4 regions of the Pelorhabdus sp. sgz311002 genome follow, and region 1 is predicted to be linked to each of the others. Evidence: riboswitches for the same ligand, from Rfam matches in the RefSeq annotation. Region 1 holds a riboswitch; each other region holds the start of a gene.
The links. A riboswitch is a leader RNA that binds a small molecule or an ion and turns the genes downstream of it on or off. The one in region 1 is predicted to bind S-adenosylmethionine.
Positions count from the first base shown of each region.

Region 2: it holds a riboswitch for S-adenosylmethionine, as region 1 does, so the genes downstream of both, AC0NJP_RS13640 (trans-sulfuration enzyme family protein) here and AC0NJP_RS00230 (methionine ABC transporter ATP-binding protein) in region 1, are expected to answer to the same signal.
Region 3: it holds a riboswitch for S-adenosylmethionine, as region 1 does, so the genes downstream of both, metK (methionine adenosyltransferase) here and AC0NJP_RS00230 (methionine ABC transporter ATP-binding protein) in region 1, are expected to answer to the same signal.
Region 4: it holds a riboswitch for S-adenosylmethionine, as region 1 does, so the genes downstream of both, AC0NJP_RS06340 (DUF2292 domain-containing protein) here and AC0NJP_RS00230 (methionine ABC transporter ATP-binding protein) in region 1, are expected to answer to the same signal.

Region 1 is NZ_JBWBCL010000001.1:45,901-51,921, forward strand. It holds gene AC0NJP_RS00220 (MetQ/NlpA family ABC transporter substrate-binding protein) at 1-624, opposite strand, end outside; gene AC0NJP_RS00225 (methionine ABC transporter permease) at 656-1,309, opposite strand; gene AC0NJP_RS00230 (methionine ABC transporter ATP-binding protein) at 1,278-2,336, opposite strand; SAM riboswitch class I at 2,409-2,529, opposite strand; gene AC0NJP_RS00235 (YerC/YecD family TrpR-related protein) at 2,783-3,088, shown strand; gene hisZ (ATP phosphoribosyltransferase regulatory subunit) at 3,094-4,281, shown strand; gene AC0NJP_RS00245 (HD domain-containing protein) at 4,274-4,816, shown strand; gene AC0NJP_RS00250 (D-2-hydroxyacid dehydrogenase) at 4,824-5,765, opposite strand; gene hisG (ATP phosphoribosyltransferase) at 5,979-6,021, shown strand, end outside.
Region 2 is NZ_JBWBCL010000009.1:94,721-100,741, reverse strand. It holds gene AC0NJP_RS13655 (BlaR1 family beta-lactam sensor/signal transducer) at 1-87, opposite strand, end outside; gene AC0NJP_RS13650 (BlaI/MecI/CopY family transcriptional regulator) at 106-453, opposite strand; gene AC0NJP_RS13645 (pyridoxal phosphate-dependent aminotransferase) at 717-1,898, opposite strand; gene AC0NJP_RS13640 (trans-sulfuration enzyme family protein) at 1,951-3,084, opposite strand; SAM riboswitch class I at 3,189-3,292, opposite strand; gene AC0NJP_RS13635 (MetQ/NlpA family ABC transporter substrate-binding protein) at 3,364-4,203, opposite strand; gene AC0NJP_RS13630 (methionine ABC transporter permease) at 4,229-4,897, opposite strand; gene AC0NJP_RS13625 (methionine ABC transporter ATP-binding protein) at 4,894-5,673, opposite strand; gene AC0NJP_RS13620 (ABC transporter permease) at 5,717-6,021, opposite strand, start outside.
Region 3 is NZ_JBWBCL010000001.1:514,720-520,740, reverse strand. It holds gene def (peptide deformylase) at 1-23, opposite strand, end outside; gene priA (primosomal protein N') at 83-2,521, opposite strand; gene AC0NJP_RS02680 (hypothetical protein) at 2,583-2,753, opposite strand; gene metK (methionine adenosyltransferase) at 2,822-4,012, opposite strand; SAM riboswitch class I at 4,081-4,187, opposite strand; gene coaBC (bifunctional phosphopantothenoylcysteine decarboxylase/phosphopantothenate--cysteine ligase CoaBC) at 4,237-5,445, opposite strand; gene rpoZ (DNA-directed RNA polymerase subunit omega) at 5,442-5,648, opposite strand; gene gmk (guanylate kinase) at 5,672-6,021, opposite strand, start outside.
Region 4 is NZ_JBWBCL010000003.1:103,688-109,708, reverse strand. It holds gene AC0NJP_RS06360 (diguanylate cyclase domain-containing protein) at 1-815, opposite strand, end outside; gene AC0NJP_RS06355 (hypothetical protein) at 1,048-1,275, opposite strand; gene htpG (molecular chaperone HtpG) at 1,405-3,366, opposite strand; gene larE (ATP-dependent sacrificial sulfur transferase LarE) at 3,615-4,433, shown strand; SAM riboswitch class I at 4,460-4,559, shown strand; gene AC0NJP_RS06340 (DUF2292 domain-containing protein) at 4,635-4,982, shown strand; gene AC0NJP_RS06335 (N-acyl-D-amino-acid deacylase family protein) at 5,045-6,021, shown strand, end outside.

The sequences.
Region 1 (6,021 bases):
GTAGTTTGTATTGATGGCAGCTGCATCGATATCATCAAGGGAACGGGGAATCTGGGCGGCATCTAGTTCTTTTACTTTTAAGTGTTTGGGATTTTCGGCAATATCAGCCGCTGTTGCGGTAAGACCGGCATTAGGTTTTAATTTAATTACACCTTTTTGTTCGAGCAACAGCAGGCCCCGACCGCCATTGGTCGGATCATTTGGAACAGCGATTGTAGCGCCATCAGGCAACTGCGAAAGGTCCTTTACTTTTTTGGAGTAGATACCCATCGGGAAAATGACTGTTTTACCGATATTCACAATATCATAGCCGCGGTCTTTAATAATATTTTTTAAATAAGGATCATGTTGGAAACTATTTACATCAATGTCGCCCTGCTGGAGCGCTACGTTAGGCTGGATATAATCGTTGAATTCAACAACTTGGATTTTAAGACCTTGTTTTTCTGCTAACTTTTTGACTTCATCCATTAACTCAGCATGGGGGCCGGCAGTTACACCGACTTTAATGACCTTGTCCTTAGAGGAATCGGCGGCATTTTTACTGTCGCCGCAACCAGCGGTAAAGGCAAGTGTTGTAATGAGACTAAGACCAAGGCAAAGCAATTTCAATGGCTTTTTCATGAATTTCCCTCCTGATTTTTAGTTTTGAAATTTAGCGTTTATTGACGCGGCGGGCAAAAAGATCACCGCAAGATTGAACAAGTTGGACCATCACAATCAAAATAATAACAGTAATCAACATGATATCGCCGCGGAACCGTTGATAGCCGTAACGAATTGCCAAATCGCCGAGACCGCCGCCGCCGATTGCTCCGGCCATAGCGGAATAGCCGATTAAGTTGATGATCGTAATCGTAAGACCTAAAATAATACCAGACATGGCTTCAGGTAATAGTACTTTCGTAATGATCTGAAAAGGCGAAGCCCCCATGGATTGAGCAGCTTCAATCAGTCCTTGATCGACTTCCTTTAACGCCGATTCGATGATGCGGCCCACAAAAGGAATGGCGGCAATGCTTAAGGGGACAATGGCTGCATTGGTGCCGATCGATGTTCCGGCGATCATACGGGTAAGCGGAATGATCGCTACCATTAAAATAATGAAAGGGACGGAACGTGTTGCATTGACAATCGAACCTAATATGCGGTTTAAAGCTGGTTTTTCTAAGATATGTCCTTTATTCGTGGCGACAAGAATGACGCCGAGGGGTATGCCGAGAATCGTAGCAATGGCTGTTGAAATGATGACCATATATACGGTTTGTCCAAAAGACTCAGCCAGCAATTGAAGTATTTCTTGCGACATAGCCGATCACCTCGATTCCTAAATCTTTAGTTTGTAGATACTTTAAGGCGCTTTCAATATTTTCTTTAACGCCTGACAGTTCAATTACAAGAGTCCCGTAAGGCGTGCTGTCAATATGGTCAATATTGCCGTAGAGAATGCTAGCGTCTACATTGAAACGGCGAATCAAGCTAGCAATAATAGGCTCTTCAGCAGAAGCGCCGATAAAGGAAAGTTTTACGAGCAGATTATCACCAGTGACGCTCTCTTGGCGGATTTCACGACCGCTTAAGAGTTCGTCCAGATTGTTTTGCTCTAAAGTACTGATGAAATCACAAGTTGTAGCTGATTGCGGATTAGTGAAGATATCTAAGACCGGTCCTTCTTCGACAATATGACCGTTTTCAATTACAGCTACGCGGTGACAGATTTCTTTGATGACATGCATTTCGTGAGTGATAAGAACAATAGTAAGGTCTAATTTTTTATTAATACTTTTTAACAGCTGTAAAATCGAGTGAGTCGTTTGCGGGTCGAGCGCCGAGGTGGCTTCATCGCACAACAGAACCTTTGGTTGACTAGCTAGAGCGCGGGCGATGCCGACACGCTGTTTTTGGCCGCCGCTAAGCTGGGAAGGATACTGATTTGCTTTATCAGCTAAGCCGACAAGCTCTAAGAGCGGCAAAACCGCATTTTTAATTTCATTCTTACTTTTTCCGGCTAGCTCTAGCGGAAAGGCTACGTTGTCGAATACGCTACGGGAAGAAAGTAAATTAAAATGTTGGAAAATCATACTAATCTGCTTGCGAGCATCGCGAAGCTGTTTTTCGGTTAAGACCGTGAGATCTTGGCCAGCGACGAGAACTTCGCCTTCTGTCGGTCTTTCCAGCATGTTCATGCAACGGACTAAGGTGCTTTTGCCAGCGCCGCTCTTACCAATAATGCCGAAAATTTCTCCTTTTTCTACGGTAAGATTAATGTTTTCTAACGCGGGTATAGAACCAGCATCAGACTGGTATACTTTGGAGAGGTTTTTCAAAGTAATCATACATGTCACTTCCTTTACAAAATAGAAAACCTCTGCTCAGGGAGCAGAGGAAGTTAGCTTGTCATAGCAATCGCTTCATCTGCCAGGATATCATCCTGTAGGAATTGGCACCGTTCGTATTATACATATTTGCAAAATACGATGGTTGCCGCAGCTTCATTGGGCCAGTCCCTCAGCCAACTCTTGATGAATTACAAGTGTATGGAGTTGTTAGAATTGATAATAGCAAAGGATAGAATGTCTGTCAAGGGAGAAGTAATAAAAAAGTATATATTGAATATTCGAGCTATTTATAATGAGTTTAGTATCAGTTTAGTTGAAATTTTATAAATTAAAGAATAAAAGTGATAAAAAGAAAAAGAGATAAAGAATTAAAGGAAAGCAGGAACTGTTATTTCTTATACCGAATAAAGGAAACACATAAGAAAATGATGGGGGTTCAAGCTATGTCCATTAATCAAAAAATACAGGATCCGCATACGGATCAATTATTTAGAGCAATTCTTTCCATTGAGACACTAGAGGAGTGTTATCAGTTTTTTGAGGATATTTGTACAATCAGTGAACTCAAAGCAATGGCGCAGCGATTGGAAGTAGCCCGAATGTTGGAAAAAGGGGCTATTTATGATGATATTGTAGAAAAAACCGGGGCAAGTACTGCCACGATCAGCCGTGTCAAGCGTTGTCTCTATTACGGGGCTGATGGCTATCGGACAATTTTGCCGCGAATTGAAGCAGAGGAGAAGGAATAGAGTCTATGAAAACAGCGCAGTTTTTACCTCAAATTGCTTACGGAACGCGCGACTTTTTGCCGCAGGAGGCGAAACGCAAACGGATTTTAGAAGATCGGTTAGCTCAGCTTTTTGACAAATGGGGCTATGATGAAGTCATTACGCCGACCTTTGAGTATTGGGAAACTTTATCGATTGCTTCTGAAAGCAATTCCTACGAGCAAAATGTATTTAAATTTTTTGATCAAACCAATCGTTTGCTTGTACTTCGGCCGGAAATGACGACGCCCATGGCCAGAGTCGCTGCGACCCGTCTCAAAGAAAATGAAGCGCCGCTACGGTTAAGCTATATTGCCAGTGTCTTTCGGCAGGAGGAGTATCAGGCTGGCCGACAATGCGAATTCCATCAGGCTGGCGTAGAACTTATGGGTGTGCCCGGTCCAGAGGCTGATGCCGAAATTATTGCCTTGGCGGTAGAATCGCTTGCCGCCTGCGGCTTAAAAGAATTTCAGTTGAGCCTTGGTCACATGCAGTTTATTAGCGGCATGATGGCGGCAAGTCATTTGTCAAGCAGTCAGAAACAAAACCTGAAGAGACTCTTAATGTCTCGCGATCTCGTGGCGCTGCAAGCTGCTGTAACTGAGTCCAATCTGCCTGAGAATATCCAAAAGACGCTACTGGAACTGCCGCTTCTCCACGGCCGCGAAGAACTTTTGGCGAAAGCGGAAAAATTGGCCAATACGAAAGAAAGTGCTCAGGCGCTTTCTGATTTAACGCATATTTTCGAGCTTTTAAAAAGCTATGGCGTAGCCAAGTATGTAGAATTTGACCTTGGCATGATTCGCGATTTCGACTATTATACGGGAGTTGTTTTTGAAGGCTATACGCCGGGTCTTGGCTTTCCTGTATGCGGCGGCGGCCGCTATGATCAATTGCTGGCCTCGTTTGGACCAGGTGCGCCTGCTACTGGTTTCGCCCTAGGCATGGAGCGAGTTTTACTGGCTTTAGAGCGGCAGGCCGCAGAAGTGGCTGTTGCCAAAGACAATGTGTACATTGCTTGGCAAGACGGCGCTAGTGCTAAGGCGATCGCAAAAGCTTCCGCCCTTAGAAGTGAAGGTCGCCGTGTTGCCATGGCGCTTTGGGCGCAGGAGCGCGCCGAGGCTGAGAAAACCATGCAAGAAAAAGGCTATAGTGAGTTGATTTATTGTGACTAGCTGGCAACAGCGAATTCGCCAGCTTACAGCGGCTCTTGCCGCTGTGTTAACAGCGGAGGATCATCAGTTTGTACAAGAATATCTACAAGAAAAGGAACGAGCCTTATTTTATCAAATGAATCTTCCCGATCAATATCATGCGCTACAGGTCGCCTATAGCGTCCGGCGTTTGGCGATTTCTCATACAAAAAGCCGCTCTATTCAGCTGAATTTGCTGATTAGAGCGGCATTGCTGCATGATGTGGGACGATTGAAAGGCGATGTGACGACTTTCGATAAAATATGGACAGTCTTATTTGACTGTTTTTGGGAAAAGCGGGGAAGAAAGTGGGCCAGTCAGACAGCACTACCGCGAGATCATTGGCGACGGGCTTTATATCTGCATTATTGTCATGGCGAAGTGGGCGCTGATCGACTGCAAAGGCTAGGGTGCGACGAATTGCTTGTAGCTCTTGTCCGCATTCACCACCAGCCGCCGCGGGAAGCGGATTCGTTAGAACTTAGCTTGCTGCGGCAGGCTGATGAATTGCATTAATAGTTTTTCAGTAACCCTTGATGGGATCAATCTGATTGCATAATTCGCCCTTAGCAATAAACCGCGACAGATTATCAGCAAAAAGTTTAATGGCTCGATCCAGATAATAAGGCGATAGCGCTGCTACATGGGGCGTGATGATAACATTTTCCATATCCCAAAGCGGACTGTCTGACGGCAACGGTTCTACAGGAAAGACATCAAGTCCGGCGCCTTGAATCACACCCTCTTGGAGGGCTGCAATCAAATCTTGTTCAACGACGACGGGGCCGCGGGCAATATTAATAAAATAGGCTGTTTGTTTCATGGCGTCGAAGTGTTTTTGCGAAAAGAAATTTTCTGTTTCGGCAATGAGCGGTAGTGCCGCTACTACGTAATCACAATGCGATAGCATCTCAAAAATTTCATCAGGATGATAGAGACGATCAACAAAAATTTCTGTCGTCATTTCTCGTTTGGTAGCTACTACATTCATGCCGAAGCATTTTGCTTTTTTAGCAATTTCTCGGCCAATACTTCCCAGGCCGACAATACCAATCGTTTTTTCATAGAGTTCATCAGTGGGAACTCGTTTCCAGCGATGCTCCTGCTGTTTATGGCGCGACAGGTAGAGACCGCGGCTGAAGGACAGCATCATGGCGAAAACGTGTTCTGAGACGGGAATACCATGAATTCCCTTCGAATTTGTCAGAAAAACCTGCTTTTCTTTTAATTCGGGCAGATTTAGATTTTCTACACCGGCGCTTAACGCATGAATCCACTTCAAATTCGGCGCCTTAGCAAAGAGTTCTTCAATGTGCATAAAGCCCCAGGCGACAAGTATATCCGTGTCGGCAATTTCTAAGTGGGCTTCCGGCAGCGTGCTTGTGACGACTTCGATGGACGAATCGATTGCTGCAATTTCAGCCTTTTGATCATCAGACAGTGGATTTAAAACAAGAATTTTCATAAAGGATACCCTCCTAGCGAAGCTTCTTATTTGAGTTCATTTTAGGCTTAAACGATTTTTGGTCATAATTACTCATTCTACGACCTAGGCAAAAATTCCTATGAATGGAAAAGACCTTTCTTTCTAAACTTGACGAAAAAAAGAATTTGTGATAACTTATTAATAAGTTAATGCTTTAAATAACTAAAGAAAAGGCGTTTTAAGGAGGATTTTATGACTTCCAGCGATATGGATTATTTGACAATTGCCTTGCCGA
Region 2 (6,021 bases), on a different contig from region 1:
CAAACGAACCACCAGTATTAAACCGACTAAACCACTCCCTAGCAGCGAAGAATATAGCAACCAATGAACAAAAGAATCGAGTCCCATAAAGAGACCTCCCTTGCTTTATTTTTTCTTTTGATCTAGGATGCGTTTCAGTTCAGCTATTTCTTCTTTTGACAATTGCTGTTCCTCTAAAAAATTGGCAAACATCACATTCAAAGCGCCAGAAAATACTTTGTCTAAAAAGGACTGGCTTTCCGCTTTTATACAATCGACTTCGGCCACAAGGGGATAATACACATATTCCCGGCCTTCGACATGAAAAGCGACGGCTTTTTTCTTTACCAGTCTTCCCAACATTGTTTTAACGGTCTTGGGCTTCCATGGCATAATCCCTTCGATTTGCTTAATGACTTGGTTGGCTGTAAGCGGTGCCTTTGCCCATAAAATCTTCATAACTTGCCATTCCATGTCCGAGATTTGCGGTAACGTTTTCAAAGCTTTCCACTCCTAAAGATTACAATTGTAATTATAAATAATATACCCCTTGTAAGACTTCCTGTCAAAAATCAAATATTGTTTAAACCAATGCACTATTTTTTTAAACACATAAGATGAACTGTTACGGTCAAATAAAAAACAACAGTAAAAGTTATGAATCAACCTGGACATAACAAAAGTGCATTTATGCCTTAGCGTAGGCACAAATGCACTTTTTATCAACAGTACGTTTTCTACTTATGCTGTAAACTTACTTTCTTCAATCTTGCTACAGCCGCTTCTAATGTTTCGATTTTTTTGCAGTAGCAAAACCGAATAAAAGTATGGGCATCAGCGCTGTCGGGACGATAAAAACTGGAACCAGGTACAGGCGCAACACCAATTTCTCGGGTCAGATAGAAGGAAAATTCTACATCATCGTACCACCCTAAAGAACGAATATCCGCCATAATATAGTAAGCTCCCTGCGGTTTTACACAACGAAGACCCACTGATTCTAACGCTCCTAGAAGCAAATCACGGCGTTCGGCGTAAAAATCTCCTAGCTCCTGATAATAGGAGTCAGGGAACCGCAAAGCTGCGGCAGAAGCAACCTGTAAGGGAGCAGCGGCGCCAACTGTCAAAAAGTCATGAACTTTACGAATCGAATCGGTAATTTCCGGCGAAGCAATCACATAGCCAATACGCCAGCCAGTCACACTATAAGTTTTTGAGGTGCTGTTAATAATAATCGTCCGTTCAGCCATCCCCGGCAGATTATAAAGCGGAATATGTTTAGCGCCATCATAAAGGATATATTCGTAAATTTCGTCAGTAATTGCCAAAACATCATACTTTTGACATAACTCAGCAATCACTTGCAATTCTTCCGCTGAAAACACTTTACCGGTAGGATTATGAGGCGTATTAATAATAATCGCTCTCGTCTTATCAGAAAAAGCTGCTTTTAATTCATCTAAGTCGAGGTGAAAATCCGGGGTATGGAGCGTCACATATTTTGGAGTCGCGCCGCATAGAACAGCATCAGCGCCATAATTCTCATAGAAAGGTTCAAAAACAATGACTTCATCGCCAGGATTAATCGTGGCAAGTAAGGTGGCGATCATCCCTTCCGTGGAGCCGCAGCAAACGGTAATTTGTTTTTCCGGATCAATTTCGATACCATATTCTTTTTTTACTTTTGCCGTAATGCCATCGCGTAAATCCTTTGTTCCCCAAGTGATCGCATATTGATTATGATCATTAAAAATTGCGTCAGCTGCAGCTTGTTTAATCGCGTCAGGCGCTGGAAAGTCGGGAAAGCCTTGCGCGAGGTTAATTGCGCCATGTTTTACAGCTACCCGTGTCATATCACGGATTACAGACTCTGTAAAATGACTTGCTTTTTCGGAAGCGTACTTTTGAATTCTCTGCATAATTTCTTCGTCTCCTTTTTCCTAACACCTATTAATAGTCATAAAACAATTTTTATTCCAGAGCCTGATCCAAATCGGCAATAATATCCGTCACATCTTCCACGCCAACAGAAAGGCGGAGCAAGCAATCATCAATACCTAATTTAGCTCTTGTTTCCACCGGAATATCGGCATGGGTCTGTTTCGCCGGAAAAGTAATCAATGTCTCAACACCGCCGAGACTTTCGGCAAATTGAATGAACTTCACTTTTTCGAGTACTTGCAGCACAAGTTCCGGTCGCTCCACCGTAAAAGAAACCATACCACCATAACCAGAAGCTTGCTTATCTTGAACCGCCTTGCCGGGATGCTCCGCTAGACCAGGATAATAGACTTTCGTTACATGACGATGCTGGTTAAGCCATTCAGCTACAGCCTGAGCATTCTCATTGTGACGCTGCATCCGAAGCGCTAAGGTTTTCATGCCGCGAATCAGCAGCCAACTATCGCCAGGACTTAAAATATTGCCTGTAGCGTTTTGGATATATTGAATTTTTTCAGCGAGTTCGGGATCATTAGCTACAACAAGGCCGCATAATAAATCATTATGACCTGCTAAATATTTCGTACCGCTGTGAAGCACAATATCGGCGCCCAGTTCTAAGGGGCGCTGTAGACAGGGCGTTAAAAAGGTATTATCAACAATCAAATGAATACCTTTCGCTTTCGTAAGCCTTGCTGTTGCCGCAATATCGACAATATTCATTAACGGATTGGTAGGCGTTTCAATCAAAACTGCCTTGGTATTAGCTTGGATGGCTGCCGCAATATTTTCTACGTCAGTAGCATCAACATAAGTTGCGGTCAAGCCAAAGGGAGCAAACACCTTATCAATGACGCGATAAGTTCCGCCATAACAATCCTGAATCACCACAATATGATCGCCCGCCTTGTACAGCATCAACACTGCCGTAATAGCCGCCATCCCAGTCGCAAAGGCATAACCGCCTGCACCATTTTCTAAAATTGCAATTCCCTTTTCTAAAACTTCTCTCGTTGGATTTTTTGTGCGCGTATAATCATAACCAGTACTTTGCCCCACTGCGGGATGGGCAAAAGATGCTGTTTGATAAATCGGCGTACTAATTGCTCCTGTTTTCTCATCGCTGCGTACACCAATGTGCACAATTTTCGAATTCAATTTCATGATTTTCCTCCATCCTGTTGTAAAACTCACTTTAGAAACATTTACTTTTACTGCAATGCATACAAAAAGTCCCTTTCCATGAGGAAAGGGACATAACTTCCTTTCTCTCATCTTTCAGGATTTCTCCTGCTGGATTTAGCACCTTACGCGTAAAAACGCCGGTTGCCGGGTGTCATCGGGCCAGTCCCTCGACCACTCTTGATAAGAGTTTCGCTATGAAATTGTTAATAGTGTAACATTGCTTTATCTTTCTGTCAATGGAATGGAGTATAATTTTTTCTAAAAAGCGGCAACTACGGCTACGCCATATTTATCTTGAATAAATTTCTTCACCTCTGGCGAAGTTAAATATTCAGCAATTTTTTTGATTTCCGGGCGATTTTCATCCCCTTTTCTTACGACAAGATCATTGGCATAAGGGGAATTAGCATCTTCACGAAATAAAGCTGTTTTAGGATCTATTTTTGCTTCTAGCACATAATTGGTATTGATAACAGCTCCGTCGACATCAGGCAAAGCTCTAGTCAGTTGTGCCGGATCGACCTCAACAAATTTTAAGTTTTTCGGATTTTCGACAATGTCACGCGGTGTCGCGGCAAAAGTAGCTAACCCTTCTTTTAATTTGATTAATCCATTGGCCTGGAGCAAAATAAGCCCCCGATATTCGTTGGAAGGGTTATTCGATATTGCAATAGTGGCGCCATTTTTCAACTCATCCTTTGATTTAACCTTCTGTGAATAAAAGCCAATTGGTTCTACGTGAACCTTAGCTGCCACTGTAAAGTCATAACCTTTTTCCTTCGCAACAGACTCAAGATAAGGCAAATGTTGAAAATAATTACCATCAATCTGTTTATTCTGCAGAGCAGGATTTAATTGCCCTTCATCATCTAAAACAACGACCTCTAAATTAATTCCTTCTGCTTTTAATTTTGGTTTAATAAAATTTAAGATTTCAGCATGAGGCACAACGGCTGCGCCAATTTTGACAGTTACTTCTGATTTTCCTGTAGTCTGAGTGCTTTCTTTTTTGTCGCTGCCGCAGCCTCCCATACTCGTGGCTAATGCAACAACACCAAGTATGATAATCAGTTTTTTCCAAACTTTCTTTGTGAACATCCCCATCATCCTTCTCTCTTATCCTTTATTCAAACTTATAACGTTTACGATTAATCCGCCTAGCGAGCCAATCACCTCCCCATTGAATGCCTTGTACTAAAATGACTAAAATAATAACAGTGGCAATCATCACATCATCACGATAACGCATATAACCAAAGCGAATCGCGAGACTTCCTAGACCGCCAGCGCCAATGGCGCCAGCCACAGCAGTAAAACCAGTAATCGCGATAATTGCCAGCGTGACACCCCGGACTAAAGAGGGCAGTGCTTCTGGAATCAGAACTTGCGTGATAATAGTAAAAGGCGTGGCTCCCATCGCTACAGCCGCTTCAATTTTTCCAATCCCCACCTCTTTTAAGCAATTCTCAATAATACGTGCTAAAAAAGGCGCTGCGCCAATCGAAAGCGGTACAATCGCTGCCGTAGCCCCAAGTGTCGTGCCAATTAATAAACGAGATAAGGGCAATAAAATTACAATCAGAATAATGGAAGGAAAGGATCGAAAAATATTAATAATCGTTCCTAATATTTTGTTAATCCTAGGCGATGCCAATAAATTTCCTTTCTCGGTAATCACTAAAATAACACCTAGCGGCAACCCCAAAACCAAGGCGGCTAAGGTCGACAGTAACACCATATAAACCGTATCGCCAAGACCGATAAATAATAAGTCTAATAAGTCATCATTCAAATGCCTTCTCCCTCCCGAAAAATCCGCTTTGATTGAAACCCTTGCAGAATCTGCACAAATTTTTTAGCCGTGTCACTTTCTGGATTCATAAAAAATTTATCCACAGTTCCTGTTTCTACGATCTTCCCTTGTTCAATGACAGCCATATGATTGCAAATATGCTTTAAAACATCTAACTCGTGAGTAATCAGTACAATTGTTAACCCCAATTTTTGATTAATAGCTTTCAATAATTCTAGAATAGAATAGGTTGTTTGCGGATCAAGGGCCGAAGTTGCTTCATCACTTAGAAGTACATCTGGTTCATTTGAAAGAGCTCTGGCAATCCCTACACGTTGCTTTTGTCCACCGCTCAATTGCAATGGATAGGCATTTGCTTTGTCTGTCAAATCAACGAGTTCCAGAATGGCGGCAACACGTTTGGCAATTTCTGTTTGCGAATAACCAGCCACCTTTAACGGAAAGGCCACATTATCAAAAACCGTCTTGGCATCAAACAAATTAAACTGTTGAAAAATCATGCCGATCTTGCGGCGAGCCAGTCGCAGCTGTTGTTTATCCATCGTAATAATATCTTGACTTCCAATTAAAATGCTGCCAGAATCCGGCTCTTCCAGTCGATTCAAACAACGAATCAGAGTTGATTTTCCAGCACCGCTAAACCCGATAATTCCAAAAATATCACCGTCATTAATCTCTAGATTAATGTCTTGAAGCGCATGAACAGTTGCTTGCGGTGTTTGATACATTTTACTTACATTCTGAATGCGAATCATCAGCTTTCAACTCACTTTACTTATAGTCAACTGCCTATGCTTTTCAGCTTCCGGTAACAGGATCTTCTTTCCAACGTGTCACGCGTTTTTCAAGAGCCACCAACGTATAATTTAGAGCCACGCCTAGCATTGACATGGTAATAATAGAAGCATACATTGTAGGGATTTGATATTTCACTTCTGCATCATAGAGTAAAAAACCGAGGCCGGCATTGGCGCCAATCATTTCCGCTGCAATCAAAATCAAAATAGAAGTGGTAGCACTTAAACGAATACCTGTAAAAATAGCTGGAATTGAAGCCGGCACAATGACTTTGCTAAAAATAGTCAATTGAGATGTCCCCATCG
Region 3 (6,021 bases), 470 kb from region 1:
CGTTTTATATCAAGAATCGCCATAATGATTCCTCCTTTTATGAAAATCCTGAAACAATTTTAGCACATAACAAGTAAAAAATCTAATACATCAAGCTAAGAGGATCTACATCGACAGTCACATTTCGCTCTTCTAATAGTTTTACGTCGCGAATGACGTCCCGAACCTTATCAGGTTCGCTTGTTTTAATCAGTCCAATCAAGCGATACGTATCTTGAATCTTAGCAATCGCTGCCGCTACTGGTCCAATGATCTCCGTCTGGGGCGAAGTTAACCTATTTTGTAAAACGCGGCAAGCTGCTTCCGCCTGCAAGCGTAAAGGACTTTCTGCCTTGCCTTGCCAAATGATTTTGATAATCTGACAAAAGGGTGGATAAGAAAGCTGACGACGAAATTCAATTTCTTGATCATAAAAAGCCCGATAATTATGGTCAGCTGCTGCAAGAAGCGCATAATGGTCAGGATTATAAGTCTGTACAACGACAGTTCCTGGTTTATCGCCGCGCCCAGCCCGGCCAGCAGCCTGAGTAATCAAGGCAAAAGTTCTCTCAGCCGCCCGAAAATCTGGTAAATTGAGCGCCGTATCAGCAGAAATCACGCCAACAGCCGTTACATTATGAATATCGTGACCTTTCGCCACCATCTGAGTACCCAGCAAAATATCTTGTTTTCCTTGCAGAAATTCCTTTAAAATCCGGTCATGGGAAAATTTTTTGCTTGTTGTATCTTGATCCATTCTCACTACCGTCTTATCTGGCAGCAATTTATGAAGTTCTTCCTCTACTTTTTGGGTTCCTGTGCCGAAAAACTTAATATAACGACTGCCGCAGGCCGGGCAGATATCAGGAACGGACGCCGTCTGACGACAATAATGACAGCGAAGATCCTGCCCTACTGAATGATAAACCATAGCAATGGCGCAATGAGGACAGGATATGACATGACCGCATTCGCGGCAAAGAATAAAGGTTGAATAACCACGGCGATTAATCAAAATAATTGCTTGTTCGCCTCGCTGCATCGTTTCGGTAAGCAAATTAGCCAGCGGCGGAGAAATTACGGTTCGCCGTCCCGCTTTCAATTCTTGGGCCAAATCAACAAGTTCCACCTGCGGCATCGGCTGCTTATCAACACGATAGTCCAGAGAAAGCAGCTCATAGCGTCCTTCTTGCACTTCATAATATGTTTCCAAAGCTGGCGTAGCACTGCCCAAAAGAACGGTAGCGCCAGTAGTTTTTGCCCGTATAATCGCCGCCGTACGCGCATGGTAACGAGGAAGTTCCTCTTGCTTATAGGTAAATTCATGTTCTTCATCAAGCATGATCAGACCAAGGGACGGAGCTGGAACAAATAAAGCAGAGCGAGCCCCGATGACAATCCCCGCTTCTCTTTCCTTCATCTGACAAAAAGAATCAAAGCGTTCCCCAAAACTGAGTTTACTATGAATGACAACGACATCCTCGCCAAATCGTTCCTTAAAACGTCGGACAATTTGCCCTGTCAATGCGATTTCCGGCACAAGCATAATAACCTGCTGTCCCAGTCGCCTCGCTTCCGCTGCAGCCGCCAGATAAACTTCTGTTTTGCCACTGCCGGTTACGCCATGAAGCAAAAAAGTTTGCTGCACTTTTACGGCCAACGAAGGAATTATTTTCGCAAGCGCGTCCTGCTGTTCCTTCGTATAAACAGGCGGAGTGCCCATGATGGCAGTTTCACCGTAACTACGGCGAAAAGTCCGTACTTCCTTGAAAGTAATCCAGCCCTCTTCTTGCAACCGTCTGACAGCGTCCCACTGAGCGCCCTGATTCTTCAAATCAGACCACATAACACAGCCCTGCTGTACAAAGTCAATAACCTTCTTCTGGGCAGGACGACGCGACCAATTTACAGTCTTCCCTTGATCAGACAAAGCAGCACAAATTGCCAATACCTTATCGGTTTTTTCGTTTGCCGTCCGACTTGTAATAATTTTTGTTGTAATGACTTTAGCACGCAAGAGAAACTGCAAATCTTTTTTCGAATAAAACGGCAGTTTCATGAGCTCTGCTTCTGTTTTTAAGTTTGATGAACGTATTGCTTCATAAAGCGATCTTTGGGTCAAAGAAAGCTCCTGCAAAACCTGCTTTAACTCTGGCAAATCAGCCAAGTTTTCCTGATAGCCCCGCTTTGTTTTTATCGTATTTTTCCCTGGCACGAATAGTCTGAGTGTATCGCTGAGCGAACATAAATAATAATCAGCAAGCTGCCGAGCTGTTTCTAGCATACTTTCATCAAACCACGGTGTTTCATCAAGTACTTCCCGAATGGGCTTTAACGCCTCTTCGTCAAGTTCTTCGCCTGCTGCTGCTATCAAATCATTAGCTGATAGAACAGCTACTACAAAGCCTTCTACCATACGAGGGCCAAAGGGAACGAGAACACGACAGCCCCTTGCTACCTCCCAACCTTCTGGAACCAGATAAGTAAAGGGACGATCAAGCCTTCTTACCGTTATATTTACAACAACCTGAGCATAGGTCATATTTTCCACCACGCATAAAAGTAAGGAGACTAAGAAATAGTCTCCTTATAAAATCCGATTTCTAAAATTCAATTCGCTCAAACTCGGCAAAATCCTGCTCCCAATTCCACCAGCTTGGTAAATTGCAGGAGAGAGGATCTTCCTGGGTAAACCAATCTTCCTCATAACAGTAAGGCATCTGTGGTGCGTAACGATGAAGACGGTTCTTAGCGCACGAGGAAAATCGTTTCATAATATCATCTCCTGACTATAAAATAAAGCAGCCTTTATAGTATAGCCAAGTATGATGAAATTATGGCTTTATAGACCAGCTTCCTGGCGTAAAATAGCAGCCTTGTCGGTTTTCTCCCAAGGAAGGTTCAGATCGTTACGGCCAAAATGCCCATAAGCAGCCGTCTGTTTATAAATCGGACGACGTAAATCCAGCATTTTTATGATGCCAGCAGGACGCAAATCAAAATGTTTCTGTACTAAAGCAGCGATAACAGCGTCATCCACTTTGCCTGTTTCAAAGGTTTCTACCATAACTGAAACAGGACGAGCTACGCCAATCGCATAAGCAAGCTGAATTTCGCATTTATCAGCAAGGCCGGCGGCAACAATATTTTTTGCCACATAACGAGCTGCATAGGCGCCAGAGCGGTCTACTTTTGTAGGATCCTTACCGGAAAAAGCACCGCCGCCATGACGAGCCATGCCGCCATAAGTATCAACAATAATTTTACGGCCTGTTAAGCCAGCGTCACCCTGTGGACCGCCAATAACAAAACGGCCCGTCGGATTAATATAATATTTAGTTTTATCATCAAGCAGTTCCGTTGGTACGATTGGTTTAATCACATGTGCGATTAAATCCTGTTCAATTGTTTTTAGTTCCACTTCTGGGCCATGTTGGGTCGAAATTACAATCGTATCAATGCGTACAGGCTTGCCATTTACATATTCTACCGTAACTTGCGTTTTTCCATCAGGACGCAAGTAAGGCAGTGTTCCATTTTTACGAACTTCCGATAAATGACGTGATAATTTGTGCGCTAAGGAAATTGGCAAAGGCATATAATCATCAGTTTCATTCGTAGCATAACCAAACATCATGCCTTGGTCGCCAGCGCCAATTGCTTCAATTTCATCCATTTCTCCCTGTTTCGCTTCCAACGCTTTATCAACACCCATAGCAATATCAGGCGACTGTTCGTCGATCGACACAAGGACGCCGCAAGTATCACCGTCAAAACCAAATTTTGCCCGAGTATAACCAATCTCTTTTACGGTGTTGCGGACAACTTTAGGAATATCGGCATAGCACTGCGTCGTAATTTCACCGGCTACATGGACTTGACCGGTCGTTACCAGCGTTTCACAGGCAACGCGAGCAAAAGGATCTTGTTCTAAAATAGCATCTAAAATGCCGTCAGAAATCTGATCAGCTATTTTATCAGGATGTCCTTCTGTAACTGATTCTGATGTAAATAAAACACGTTTTTCTTTCAAAAAAAGCCCTCCTCTATTGTGCTGTTTAAAAAAGAAAAACTCCCTAAATGGGAGTTTAATCATTCGCTCTCCCATCTCGCAAGAATTTCTCGCCGGAATTGGCACCGTTTTAGCTTGTACTAAATGGTTGCCGCGGTATCATTGGGCCTGTCCCTCCACCAACTCTTGATGAGTAAAATATAAAATTTTCACAAGTGCAATTGTATAGTAGAATGGCAAAAAAATCAAGAGCTTTTTTGCAGAATTGTGAAAACATGATTTAATATTTGATCAGCCAAAGCCTCTTTCGTCATCTGCGGTAATTCGACTATGGCGCCATCACGGAATAAAAGCTTGGCTATATTCGTGTCAACATTAAATCCGGCGCCTGGCTGTGATACGTCATTCGCCACAATAAGATCAAGATTCTTCTCTACCAGTTTTTTCGCTGCATAGGCTTCCACATTCTGCGTTTCCGCCGCAAAGCCTACGAGAATCTGTTTTTCTTTTATAGTACCCAATTCGCGTAAAATATCCGGATTGCGCTCTAATTCAATGATTAAATTCCCGTCATTTTTCTTGATTTTATGGGTAGCTACCGTTACCGGACGATAATCAGATACAGCGGCGGCCTTAATGACGACATCACAAGTCGTAAAATACTTTAGCACTTCTTGCTGCATTTCTTTGGCGCTCTCAACAGAACAAAAAGTAACACCATCAGGCTGCGGCAAACTGGAAGGACCAGATACTAAAACAACCTGAGCTCCTTGTTTCGCCGCTTGCGCTGCAATGGCATAGCCCATTTTCCCGCTGGATCGATTACCAATATAGCGAACAGGATCAATGGCTTCACGCGTGCCAGCTGCTGTAACTAAAATGGTCTTACCAAGAAGCGGCTTCTTCTGCGCAAAAAAGTTTTGTACAAAAGCGACAATTTCCAAAGGTTCCGCTAACCGTCCCACTCCTTCGGTGCCACAGGCCAATAGACCGCTGCCAGGCGAAATAAAGTGGTAACCAAGCTCTTTTAAAGTGGTCATATTTTTTTGCACAACAGGATTGCAATACATATTCGTATTCATCGCCGGAGCAACAATAACGGGAGCTTTTGTCGCCATCACTGTCGTAGACAGCATATCATCAGCAATCCCATTCGCAATCTTGCCCAAAATATTAGCGGTAGCCGGAACAATCAAAAACGCATCGGCTAACGTCGCCAGTGCAATGTGTTCGACATTCCAATGCTTCGCTTCGCTCCACATGCTGACAACAACAGGGTTGCCGCTCATTTCCTGAAACGTAAGCGCACTGACGAATTTCGCTGCCGATTCCGTCATAATCACATGAACATTGGCACCGGCTTTTTTTAATTTACTTACTACATCAACCGCTTTATAAACAGCAATGCCGCCTGTAACGCCTAGCACAATATTCTTGCCTTGAATTGACACTATTTAATACCTGCCTTTGTCCGCTCGTAGGAAACTTTACCTAAAGCGACTTCTTCGAGCGCCATTGTTACCGGTTTATTGGAACGACAGTCGATCAAGGTTGGTTCCCCGTCCATAATCTGTCTGGCCCGTTTCGCCGCCAGTACGACTAAAGTGTATTTACTATCTACCTTGTTTACGAGTAAATCAAGCGATGGATATATCATGTTTGAAAATCTCCTTCCTAAAATCAGCCTGGTAATTCTTCATCTTCGTCAATACTGCCAAACAGGCAAATATGTTCAAGTAACGCCTCATTACGAATAATGCGACAGTGCTCCGCCTGCATAATAGCCTCAACCTGACTTACCGCCTTCGCCACTACATCATTGACAATGACATAATCATATTCATGGGCAAAGGTAAGTTCTTCTTTGACGCATTTCATACGCCGCTCAATAACCGCTTCACTATCAGTTCCCCGCCCAACAATACGGTGTTCTAATTCCGTAAGCGACGGCGGCAATATGTAAATGAAAACGCCTTGCGGAAAAGATTCTTTGACTTTCATTGCGCCTTGAATATCAATCTCTAAGATGA
Region 4 (6,021 bases), on a different contig from region 1:
GCCCAGGCGAGCATTTCTTCACTAGCGGCGTTGCGGCGGATAATTTCCAGCTCAGAATCTACAAGGAGAATGCCGACAGGCGAACTGTCGATAATCTGATCCATTAAATGTTCTAATAGATTAGGATCATAGACGCGTTTTAGGCTGCCAACAGCGGCATAGTTTTGCAGAATAGCAAACCCCATCATAATAAAACCTGTCAAAACAAGTAATTGTCCTATCCACCAAGAAAGATTCCAGGGATATCCGATGAGAAAAGCAAAGGAAGATTGGGTAAAAATAAATTGAGCCCACAGGTGATACGTAAGCACAGTGGCTTTTTTCGGCATAAGATATAGTCTTATGGTAGCTGTAAATGAAATTACCAGAGCTAATAGTTCCAGACCTTGACGCAATAATGTAACAGAGAATGTGCAAGATGCAGCGAAGGTAAGGAGAATAGCTGTAAGTATGATTAGAACAATGCAGTGTTTTTTCCAGTGAAAGAGCGTTAGATTATTGCGGTCTTTTAAATAAAAAAGCCCTAAGAGTAAATAACAAGATAGAATAATTCGCGCAACTGGCGCAAAGATCAGAAAGGAAAAGGGAAATGGTTCAAGGAGCAATAGGGCGCCGCTATAAACGGTATAAAGCAGCGTAAAGCCGCCATAGGCAAGGGTTGTGCAAGCGAGAAAACGATTTTGACGCCTTAGGGCATTCTGGTAGGCTGTATAGGCAATAAAGCCAGCGAAAAGATCAACAAGAAGCACGCCAGCGATATGGGCATGTTGAATGGCAAAAAGGCTTTCCGAAAGAAAGCCAGTTTCATAAAGCATAAGAGTGCTGGGAAAAAGGAAAAGCCAGAAAAGAAAAAAATATTTATATAGGGCCATTGTGCAGCGAGTCCTTTACTGCCTCTACGGCATCTTTATTTGCAAAGAGAAAAGTAAAACTTTAAAAATAATTATACTGTACTAGGCGAATTATGTCTATGAGCAAGGAGGGCTAAAATAAACTCCTGCGGCTATTCTAAGCGGCAGGAGTTTAGCTTTTTATAGTTTCAACGGGTTAGGAGAAGGCGTAAGAGGTAATGTCTCGTACGCCGGTTCGACCTTGGTCGGTACAAAACTCATAACCGCAGGTTAAATAATCAAGTTTGTGATTTTGGTGTTCGCCGCTATCAATTAGATTCTGATAGAGTTGCACGGCACTTTTCATATTTTCTAGATAGATACAGGGACTTTGCTTCGGATTGTCTTTGTAGCTTACAAATACGTAACACTTGCTAATGGACATCGTAACCATCCCTCTCTAAATTTGTATTTAATTTAGATTATTCTAATTAGTTAAAGAAATTCCTGCTGTTAAAAAGAAAAAGACTTGACTGTTTTTACACAATCAAGTCTTTGTTAGACAATCCTATACTTATTTTACGGTTTTTGCCATAAGTTCAGCTAGTTTATTGGCAAATCCAATCGGATCTTCTGGGGATAGACCTTCAATCAAGAGAGCCTGATCATAGAGAAGTCGGCAATAATCAGCAAACTGCTCCGAAGAAGCATCTGTTTCGTAGAGATCTTTTAAAACGTTAAATAAAGCATGCTGCGGATTTAATTCTAAAATGCGGCTTGCTTTCATCATAGTCCGGTTCATTTCAGACAAGATATGTTCCATCGATAAGCTGATTCCTTGATCACTGCTGACAAGGCATACAGCACTTGATTTTAAGCGAGTGCTGATTTTTACTTCGGTGACTTTGTCACCGAGCTGGTCCTTAATCGCTTTAATAAACGCTTCATTTTCCTTCGCGAGCTCTTTCGTATCTTGTTGAGTTTCCGGTGAATCAATATCTGCTAAATCTAAGTCACCGCGACTTGCGGAATGAAAGTGTTTTTCTTTATATTCACGTAACGCTTCAATGGCAAATTCATCGACGCGATCAAAGAGATATAAGATTTCCAATCCCTTTTCTTTCAGCAGTTCTAGCTGAGGTAATTTGTCAATTGTATCATAATCTTTTCCTGTAGCGTAATAAATAGCTTTTTGTTTTTCTGGCATACGGCTAATATAATCAGCTAAAGTGGTGAGCTCATCTTTATTCTTGGAAGAAGGGAATAGCAAAAGATCTTGCAATTTTTCCCGGCTGGAAAAATCGGAATAAATACCGGCTTTTAAAGCAGTGCCGAATTCTTTCCAAAATTTCTCGTATTTAGGGCGATCATTATGTAGGAGGCGTTCTAATGATTTGAGTACGCTTTTCTCCAAATTTTTGCCAATCAATTTAAGCTGCTTGCTATGCTGTAATAATTCCCGGGAAATATTTAAGGAAAAGTCCGGTGAATCAACGAGACCGCAAACAAAGCGAAGGTAAGGCGGCAGCAAGTCTTTGCAGTTTTCCATAACAAAAACATGTTTAGAATACAAGGAGATTTTTGAAGCTGCGTCACGTTCATAAAAATCGAAAGGTGCATGAGCCGGGATAAAGAGCAAAGTGGTATATTCGACAGCTCCTTCGACACGAGAGTGAATGACTTCTAGCGGTTCTTCCCAATCATGGAACTGACTTTGATAGAATTTTTGATATTCTTCTTGGGTAACTTCACTTTTATTACGCGACCAAAGCGGTGTCATAGAATTTAAAGTCCGCACTTCTACTGATTCTGTTTCTGGGGCATCCTCAATAACTTTTCCTTCGTTATCAAGCGGTTTTTCTTTGTGGATGAAATTCATCTTTATAGGATAGCGAATATAATCGGAATATTTCTTGATGAGATTTTGCAGTGTATAGCGTTCTAGGAAATTTTCCTCGCCAGCTTCTTTGCCGCAGAAGGCGTCATGAAGCGTTAAAATAATGGTAGTGCCGCGAGTGTCTTTGTCAAATTCCTCGATCGTATAAGTTCCGTCGCCTGCTGATTCCCATTTTACACCCTTTTCTTGTCCGGGAGCTCGTGTCAGAAGCGTGACTTTTTGGGCAACCATAAAGGCGGAATAAAAGCCGACACCAAATTGGCCAATCAGCTCTGTATCAGAATTTGTGCCTGATTCTTTCATTTTAGCTAAAAAGGCCTTTGTACCTGATTGAGCAATTGTACCGATAGTGGCGATGACTTCGTCATAGGTCATGCCCATGCCATTGTCAGAAATCGTTAATGTTTTTGTACTTTCATCAGGGGATAGCAGAATTTCAAAGGTATCATTTCCTTCTAGTAAATTCTGATTGGTTAACGATGCAAACCGAACTTTATCAATGGCATCCGAGGCATTGGAGACCAATTCACGCAAAAAAATCTCTTTGTTTGTATAGATGGAATGGATCATTAAATCGAGAAGTTGTTTCGTTTCAGTTTGAAATTCGCGCGTTTCTTTTGCTTTAATTTCCTGTGTCACGGTAAAGCCTCCTAAAAGTATGGTGATTCTGTACTCTATTATTTTGCGAAATTCCCAACAAAATGGCAAGTAAAAATTTCCCATATCGGGAAATTTTCATTGACAGAGTTGTAGTTCCATGCTATTTTATATTAAAACAAATACGCTAAGTAGCTGATCAGAAATACTGAAGGCTCATTGTATCTTTTGAAAAATAAGGTGCAGTGGCCTTTTTTTGTTGTTTTATTTAAATGAACGGGGGGATTGTGATGAATACTCTATCTGATAAGCTGGCGAAGCTTGAAACAATGCTTCGTAGTTATGAAAGTGTAGTCATCGGTTTTTCTGGTGGGGTCGACAGTACTTTTTTAGCCGCCGCTGCTTATAAAATATTAGGTGAAAAAGCTCTTGCAGTTACTGCTTACTCAGCAACCTTGCCGCAAAGCGAAAAAACTGCTGCTATAGCGGTAGCCAAAGAAATTGGCATTCGTCACGAGTTGCTGCCAATCGATGAACTCGCTAGCCCTGACTTTAGAGAAAATGACGCAGATCGCTGCTATCATTGTAAAACACTGCGGTTTTCTGCGTTGGTATCCTGGGCTAGACAACATGAATTTCAATGGATACTCGAAGGATCAAATCAAGATGACCTCGGCGACTATCGACCAGGCATACAAGCTGTTTCAGAATTGGATCAAGTCGCATCGCCTCTGCTAGAAGCTGGTTTCACCAAAAAAGAAATTCGTCAACTTTCGAAAAAGTGGGGGCTGGCAACCTGGAATAAACCAAGCGCAGCCTGTTTGTCGTCTAGGGTGGCTTATGGCGAAGCGATAACTGCGGAAAAGCTTGGACAAATAGAGCAAGCTGAAGAGTATATCAGAAAGTTTTGTTCTGGTTCGATACGAGTGCGTCACCATGGGCAGGTAGCTCGCATTGAAGTCGAAGCGGAATGGATCCCCAGTTTATGTCAGGATAAAGTACGAGAGCAAATTGTAGTCGAGTTTAGGCGTCTTGGCTTTACTTTTATAACAATCGATCTTAACGGCTATCAAACAGGTAGTATGAATGCTTTGCTGCAACAGAATTGAGAAAATGATATAAATTACCGAATAAACTCTTATCTAGAGTGGTCGAGGGACTGGCCCGATGACGCCCGGCAACCGGCTTTTTAGCAAGGTGCCAATTCCAGCAGGAAATTTCCTGAACGATGAGAGAAGCGCAGAAACGTAAGAGCTTCTTTCAAATGGGCTCTTACGTTTTATTTTTTAGTCTAAGGGAGAGAAAACAGTATGCTAGAAAAACAAAATCAAATTTCGGTAAAGCAACTGGACCAGATTTTAGCTATTTTGCAACAAGTGTATCATGGACATCTTACGCTCACTTGGCAGAATTTCCGTTTGATTCAGATTGAACGCAATGAAAAAATTCGTCCTGATGAATCGTTAGGCTCATTTCGTAAAAATAGTGAACGTAGTAAGGAGTTTAAAGCGGTGCGCAAGGGGCTGGAAGAAGCCTGTGAAGGAATTGAGTATGGCCAGGTTACTATCGTAGTGAAAACAGGGAAAGTCGTCCAGATTGATCGGACTGAAAAACAACGTTTTACTGCTTTGGCAGGACTTGATGGCGATGGTATTTAGATTAAAACCACGGTATAATGAAACAAACTTGATTCATTATCGTAGAAAGAAAGGCGGCCACCATGATCTATGACATCGTAATTAGCGATGGTTTGCTTATTGATCCTGAAAGAGGGATGCGACGACGCGGCAATATAGGAATTTTCAACGGGAAAATTGCGGCAATTACATCAGAAGAATTACAAGGACGCGAGGTTCTCCCTGTGGCAGGGCGGATTGTTTCGCCAGGATTTATTGATATTCATGGGCATGTAGATCTTGACGATTATTGCGGTGAATTATCTTTGCGGCAAGGAATTACAACAACGATTGGCGGTAATTGTGGACTTGGCCCGCTTGATATAGAAGCGTTTTTTTCCGCGCAAGAAAAGCAGGGGTTTATTCTTCATCAAGCGGAAATGATTGGTCATTCGATTAGTTTGCGAAAAGCTGTCGGAGCATTGGATCCTTTGCAGCCAGCTACGGAAGAGCAGCTACAGCAAATGGAACTCTTTGTAGAACGAGCTTTTATTGAAGGGGCTTGCGGCTTGTCACTCGGGCTAGCCTATGCGCCGGGGACATCTGAGGCAGAAGTTATACGTTTGAGCCAAATTGCCGCTCGCTATGGGCGGGTTATATCAATTGACACAAGAATGATTACTGCCATTGATATGTTTTCTTTAGTGGAAGCGATCCAAATTGCACGGCAAACTGGAGCGAGAATTCAGGTGTCTCATTTAGTATATCAATATGGTACCGGTATGGTAGCAGAGGCATTGGCGCTTATTAACCAAGCGCGCGCTAGCGGGATTGACATTCGTTTTGACAGCGGTATGTATACACAGTGGGCGACGCACATTGGAGCTGTATTATTTAATGAAGAGTCCATGGCGTTAAATGGCTGGGGATTGGAAGATATTCTTGTAGTTACCGGAAAATATAACGGTCAACGATTGACGCCCGCTATTTATGAAGAATTGCGTAACGTAGATCCAGGGGCTTCTGTAGTTGTTCTTACAGGTATTGAAGAAGAAATTTATGAGGCTTTGCGTCATCCTTT